Xanthobacter dioxanivorans: one gene and its partner. The protein of the gene in region 1 binds, or shares a complex with, the protein of each later gene. Links are inferred from orthologs where the notes say so. Each region holds a gene or a part of one and is shown in the gene's direction. Other genes may lie near its edges.

The links.
Region 2: the proteins of rpsG (region 1) and tig are in contact, whole or in part, in a crystal structure (PDB 3GTY), measured with the Thermotoga maritima proteins. The link is inferred for Xanthobacter dioxanivorans from one-to-one orthologs. Residues at the interface, in WP_004081843.1 of Thermotoga maritima: Lys34, Lys52, Lys55, Glu59, Arg62, Gln63, Glu66, Asn67, Lys69, Val71, Arg95, Ala109, Lys110, Lys111, Gly112, Arg113, Pro114, Glu117, Glu121, Ile124, Ala125, Tyr127, Asn128, Asn129, Thr130, Gly131, Lys135, Asp139, Arg142, Met143; in WP_004081061.1 of Thermotoga maritima: Glu122, Val124, Val129, Leu130, Tyr133, Glu188, Gly259, Ile262, Tyr263, Glu266, Ser270, Glu273, Gln274, Glu277, Arg308, Gln311, Ile312, Ser315, Tyr316, Glu325, Arg329, Arg336, Leu363, Phe366, Trp367, Arg373, Leu377, Arg381, Leu384, Glu387.

Annotation. Positions count from the first base shown.
Region 1 is NZ_CP063362.1:3,833,375-3,836,678, forward strand. The notes cover bases 300-3,289. They hold rpsG (30S ribosomal protein S7), read left to right. Parts: upstream 300-1,554; coding sequence 1,555-2,025; downstream 2,026-3,289. Other genes in these bases: EZH22_RS17850 (lysozyme inhibitor LprI family protein), read left to right, coding at 300-709; rpsL (30S ribosomal protein S12), read left to right, coding at 1,172-1,543; fusA (elongation factor G), read left to right, coding at 2,044-3,289. Outside these bases: EZH22_RS17845 (malate dehydrogenase), read left to right, coding at 1-159; more of EZH22_RS17850, read left to right, coding at 227-299; more of fusA, read left to right, coding at 3,290-3,304.
Region 2 is NZ_CP063362.1:4,376,515-4,379,644, forward strand. Bases 315-3,130 are described here. They hold tig (trigger factor), read left to right. Parts: upstream 315-955; coding sequence 956-2,305; downstream 2,306-3,130. Other genes in these bases: EZH22_RS20415 (ATP-dependent Clp protease proteolytic subunit), read left to right, coding at 2,498-3,130. Also shown: EZH22_RS20400 (multicopper oxidase family protein), read right to left, coding at 1-268. UniProt on the Bacillus subtilis protein: Involved in protein export. Acts as a chaperone by maintaining the newly synthesized protein in an open conformation. Functions as a peptidyl-prolyl cis-trans isomerase.

The DNA of each region.
Region 1 (3,304 bases):
CCGGAAGGCATCGTCTTCGGCGTGCCGGCGATCTGCACCGCCGGCGAATACGAGGTCGTGAAGGGCCTGCCCATGGACGACTTCTCCCAGTCCATGCTGGACAAGACCCTGAAGGAACTGCTTGAGGAGCGCGACGGCGTCGCCGCCCTTCTGGGCTGAACGCTCCGGCCCCCCTCCGCCGCCGGCGGAAGGGGGCCGGCGGCCTGACGGCCCTTTGGAGGAGCCGATGATCCGTACCCTTGGCCTCGGCCTCCTGCTGCTGCTGGCGGTCCCCGCCGGGGTGCAGGCCGAGGCATCCGATGCTGCTGCGGTGGTATCAAGATGCCTCGAAAAGGCTGAAAACGAGCCGCTCGGGGCGCGGACCTGCATCGACACCTACGCAAATGCCTGCCTGGATGAGGGGCGGGACCCCAGCACGTCCGGCGAGGCCGGCTGCTACCGCCGGGAGGCCGAGGCGTGGGACGCCCGGCTCAACGCCGACTACAAGGCCCTCATGGCCCGCCTGCCGAAGGAGAAGGCGGCGAAGCTGAGGGAATCGGAGCGCGCCTGGATCGAGGCGCGCAAGACGACCTGCGGCTTCTATTCCGCCTTTCATGACGGCGGGAGCATGGCGCAGATCATGTCCGCCGCCTGCTACAACCGCCACACCGCGGAAAGAGCCTTGTTCCTCAAGGGGTTCATGGACAACGCGGCGGATGCGGGCCAATAGGCCGGCGATGCGCCGGGGCGGGCGGCAATCCTTAATTTTCAGCCCCCGGACAGCATCGCAGGCTTGACGCAGAGCGACTCTGCGGCTAGAAGCGGCCCACTTTCGCGGCAGGCGGTCGGCGTCTGAGCGATCGGCTCATAGTTTCCAGGTGCTGAATCAGCAGCGGAACGAGCCCGATCCGAGAGCCGAAACGCTGCCAGGAACAGCACTGCGATAACTTCAGGTGCATGATCGCGGCGCCCTCCCGAACCGGGACCGGAGCGTCGTGATCCTCTGTCGCGAGAAAGGCGTGTTCGCCCCCTTGCGGGTGGCGAACGGCGCCTTTTGCGCTCGTTGGTGCAGGGGGCGATTCGTCGCCCCGTGGAATTTCCGACCCTTCGGGGTCAGTCGTGGCGGTCCCGAAAAGGATCGTCGAATGAAGAATGCGGGTAATCCGCAGATCAGGACGAGGCGAAGGCGTACATGCCGACGATCAACCAGCTGATCCGTAAGCCGCGGGAAGCGCAGAAGGCGCGGGACAAGGCGCCGGCGCTCCAGTCGAGCCCCCAGAAGCGCGGCGTCTGCACGCGCGTTTACACGACGACCCCGAAGAAGCCGAACTCGGCTCTGCGCAAGGTCGCCAAGGTGCGGCTCACCAACAGCTACGAAGTGATCGGCTACATCCCCGGTGAAGGCCACAACCTTCAGGAGCACTCCGTGGTGATGATCCGCGGCGGCCGCGTGAAGGATCTTCCCGGCGTGCGCTACCACATCCTGCGCGGCGTGCTCGACACCCAGGGCGTCAAGAACCGCAAGCAGCGCCGTTCGAAGTACGGCGCGAAGCGGCCGAAGTGAGGATCTGAACGATGTCCCGTCGTCACAAGGCCGAGCGCCGCGAAGTCATCCCGGACGCCAAGTACGGTTCGACCACCCTGTCGCGCTTCATGAATTCCGTCATGCGCGACGGCAAGAAGTCGGTTGCCGAGAACATCGTGTACGGCGCTCTCGACGTGGTCGAGGGCAAGGCCAAGCACGATCCGGTGGAGGTGTTCATCCAGGCGCTGGAGAACGTGGCCCCGGCGGTGGAAGTCCGCTCCCGCCGCGTCGGCGGCGCCACCTACCAGGTGCCCGTCGAGGTGCGTAACGAGCGCCGTCAGACGCTGGCCATCCGCTGGCTCATCGCCTCGGCCCGCGCCCGCAACGAGAAGACCATGGTGGAGCGTCTCTCCGCCGAGCTGCTGGACGCCGCGAACAACCGTGGCGCCGCCGTCAAGAAACGCGAAGATACGCACCGTATGGCGGAAGCCAACCGTGCCTTCTCGCATTACCGCTGGTGATCGGAGAGGACGACTTCCATGCCCCGTACTCACGCGATCGAGGACTACCGCAACTTCGGCATCATGGCGCACATCGATGCCGGCAAGACCACGACCACGGAGCGGATCCTCTATTACACCGGCAAGAGCCACAAGATCGGTGAAGTCCATGATGGCGCCGCCACCATGGATTGGATGACCCAGGAGCAGGAACGCGGCATCACCATCACGTCGGCCGCGACGACTGCCATCTGGCTGGGCAAGCGCCTGAACATCATCGACACCCCCGGGCATGTGGACTTCACCATCGAGGTGGAGCGCTCGCTCCGCGTGCTCGACGGCGCCGTGTGCGTGCTGGACGGCAACCAGGGCGTCGAGCCGCAGACCGAGACGGTGTGGCGCCAGGCGGACAAGTACAACGTGCCGCGCATCGTGTTCGTCAACAAGATGGACAAGATCGGCGCCGACTTCTACCGCTGCGTCGAGATGATCATCGACCGCGTGGCCGGCAACCCCGTGTGCTGCCAGCTGCCGATCGGCTCGGAGAACAACTTCAAGGGCATCATCGACCTCGTCCGCATGAAGGCGGTGGTGTGGGAAGATGAAGCCCTCGGCGCGAAGTATCACGACGAAGAGATTCCGGCCGACCTCGCCGACAAGGCCGCCGAGTATCGCAACAAGCTGGTGGAAGCCGCCGTCGAGCTCGACGACGACGCCATGGCCGCGTATCTCGACGGCACCGAGCCGGACGAGGCGACCCTCAAGTCGCTGATCCGCAAGGCGGTGATCGGGCGCAAGTTCAACCCCGTGTTCTGCGGCTCGGCCTTCAAGAACAAGGGCGTGCAGCCCCTGCTCGACGCGGTGGTGGACTATCTGCCGTCGCCCATCGATCGCGGCGCCATCAAGGGCATCGACTTCAAGACCGAGGAAGACACCGTCCGCATGCCTTCGGACGAGGAGCCCACCTCGGTGCTCGCGTTCAAGATCATGGACGACCCCTTCGTCGGGACCATCACCTTCTGCCGGGTCTATGCCGGCAAGATGGAAACCGGCATGGCGCTGCTCAACTCCACCCGTGACAAGCGCGAGCGCGTCGGGCGGATGCTGCTGATGCACGCCAACAACCGGGAAGACATCAAGGAAGCCTATGCGGGCGACATCGTCGCCCTCGCCGGCCTCAAGGATGTGCGCACCGGCGATACCCTCTGCGATCCGGCCAAGGCCGTGATCCTGGAGAAGATGGAATTCCCGGAGCCGGTCATCGAGATCGCCATCGAGCCGAAGTCCAAGGCCGACCAGG
Region 2 (3,130 bases), 540 kb from region 1 along the record:
TGCCCTTCTTCACCCGCAGGACGGGTCCCGGTAGGGCGTCGTTGAACAGGGCGATGCTGCCCTGCCCGGCGAGCTCCGGCCGGCTGCCCGGTGCCGCGGCGAGGGGCACCGGCGGCGCCAGGGGCAGCGTCGCAGGTGCGGGGGTCGGCTTCGGCGTCGCTGCCGGCGCCTGCGCGAGGGCGGGAAGCACCGCGCCCGCCGTGCTGGCGAAAGAGAGGGCTGCGGCCCCCTTGAGGAGGGTGCGACGGGAGGGAATCGGCGTGGTCACGCTACGTCTCCGGGCCAGGTCGCAGGACCATCCAACGTGGCCGAAAAAAGGGCAAGCGGCATTGCGTTTCACGGTGAAGAGCGCGGGGCGCGCGGCTCCGGCCCGGCCCGGCGGACGCATCGCGGGCGCCGGCGGGACAACGTGCGGCGCAGGCCCGTCCGCCTCGGGGGAGGGGCGCCGGGGACGCCCGCCCGCCGTTCCCGGGGCGCCGCCCGGCCGCCGTGCGGGGCGCCATTTTCTTGCTGCGCCCGCGCGGGAGCGTGATATAAGCCCCGACCCGACCGTGCGTGCCGCTGCGCGCGCGAGCGGCTGAGCCTCGATGGTGCGCGTCCTCGACGGAACGCGGCGACGGGTGCGCGTCGTTCGGCGCCGCCCGCGGCGCGGGGGTCCTGCGGGCGTGGCGGAACTGGTAGACGCGCGGGATTTAGGTTCCCGTGACGCAAGTCGTGGGGGTTCGAAACCCTCCGCCCGCACCACGTCGCCGGCTCATGCATCGCGGCTCGTGCATCGCGGCCCATATGTCGCGGTTCATGTTTCGCGGCTCATGTGTCGCGGCTCATGCGTCGTCGGCGCTGGGTGCCAGCAGCCTCGGGTCCCGGCAGGGACCCCGGGCGCGGCCGCCGGGCGCGAGGCGTCGGTTTTCCAGGGAATACCGCGTGATGCGGGACAGGATGTGAAGGCAAGACGATGCAGGTGACCGAGACCCAGGCCGATGGCCTCAAGCGCGCGTTCCGTGTGGTGGTGTCCGCCGCCGACCTCGACGCCAAGGCCGACGCCCGGCTGAACGAGCTCAAGGGCCAGGTGAAGCTGAACGGCTTCCGCCCCGGCAAGGTGCCGACCGCGCACCTGAAGCGCGTCTACGGCAAGTCCGTCTATTCCGAGGTGATCGAGCAGACGGTCAACGAGACCAACGGCAAGCTCGTTGAGGAGCACGGCTTCAAGCTCGCCCTCCAGCCGAAGGTGAAGCTCTCCGACGGCCAGCAGGGCGAGACCCTGCTCGATGGCGGCAAGGATCTCGCCTACGACGTGGAGCTGGAGATCCTGCCGAAGATCGAGCTCAGCAACTTCAAGGACATCGCCATCGAGAAGCTGGTGGTGGACGTGAGCGACGCCGAGGTGGACGAGACCATCCAGCGCATCGCCGACTCCAACCGGCCGTTCGCCACCAAGGAGGGCGCCGCCGAGACCGGCGACCGCGTCACCATCGACTTCACCGGCTATGTGGACGGCGAGAAGTTCCCCGGCGGCGAGGGCGAGAACATCGACGTCCTCCTCGGCTCCAAGGGCTTCATCCCGGGCTTCGAGGAGCAGCTGGTCGGCGCGGTGGCCGGCGAGAGCCGCACCCTCCAGGTCACCTTCCCCGAGACCTATGCCGCCAAGGAACTCGCCGGCAAGGCCGCCACCTTCGAGGTGACGGTGAAGTCGGTGGACGCGGCCGGCCCCATCGCCATCGACGACGAGTTCGCCAAGACCCTCGGCCAGGAGAGCCTGGACAAGCTCAAGGAGACGGTGCGCGGGCGCATCACCCAGGAGCATGCCGGCGCCGCCCGCCAGAAGGTGAAGCGCGCCCTCCTCGACGCCCTCGACGCCGCGCACCGGTTCGACGTGCCGGAAGGCCTCGTGGAACAGGAGTTCGCCGGCGTGTGGGGCCGGGTGCAGGAAGACCTCGCCGGCCAGAACCGCACCTTCGCCGACGAGGGCACCACCGAAGAGGAAGCCCGCCAGGATTACCGCCGCATCGCCGAACGCCGCGTGCGCCTCGGCCTGGTGCTTGCGGAAATCGGTGAGCGCAACAATATCCAGGTTTCCGACGACGAGGTGACCCGCGCGGTGGTGGAACGGGCCCGCCAGTTCCCCGGCCAGGAGCAGCAGGTGTGGGACTATTACCGCCGCACCCCCGAAGCGCTGGCCTCCGTGCGTGCACCCCTGTTCGAGGAGAAGGTCGTTGATTTCCTTCTGGAGCTCGCCAACGTGACCGAGAAGACGGTCACCAAGGAAGAGCTCTACAAGGAAGAGGACGACGAGAAGGCCGCCTGAGGGGCGGAGTTCGTTCCGATGGGATGGTCATCCGATCGGGGAGACGGTCTCTTTTCCTGAGGTCGGAGACGGCACTTGCGCCCCGCGCGATGCGGGGGGCCGGGGCCGGCTCGGAGGCCGCTCCCGTCCTGCGACGAAATTGCGCGGCCCGCCCGCCCGGCGTGCCGCCGCCCCGCGCCCTGAGGACTGACGATGCGTGATCCTGTCGATACTTATATGAATTACCTCATCCCCATGGTGGTCGAGCAGACCAACCGTGGCGAGCGGTCCTACGACATCTTTTCCCGTCTCCTGAAGGAGCGCATCCTCTTCCTCACCGGCCCGGTCGAGGACGGCATGGCGACGCTTGCCGTGGCGCAGCTCCTGTTCCTGGAGGCGGACAATCCGAAGAAGGAGATCTCGATGTACATCAACTCCCCCGGGGGAGTGGTGACGTCGGGCCTCGCCATCTACGACACCATGCAGTTCATCAAGCCTGCGGTGTCCACGCTCTGCATCGGCCAGGCGGCCTCCATGGGCTCGCTGCTGCTGACCGCGGGCGAGAAGGGCATGCGCTTCGCGCTGCCGAACGCGCGAATCATGGTCCATCAGCCGTCCGGCGGCTTCTCGGGCCAGGTGACGGACATCATGCTGCACGCGCAGGAGATCCTGAACCTGAAGAAGCGCCTGAATGAAATCTATGTGAAGCACACCGGGCAGCCGCTGAAGGCCATCGAGGACGCGCTGGAACGCGACAACTTCCTTACCTCGGACGCCGCCAAGGACTTCGGGTTGATCGATTCCGTGATCGACAAGCGCCCGACCGACGAGACCGCAAAGGCGGCC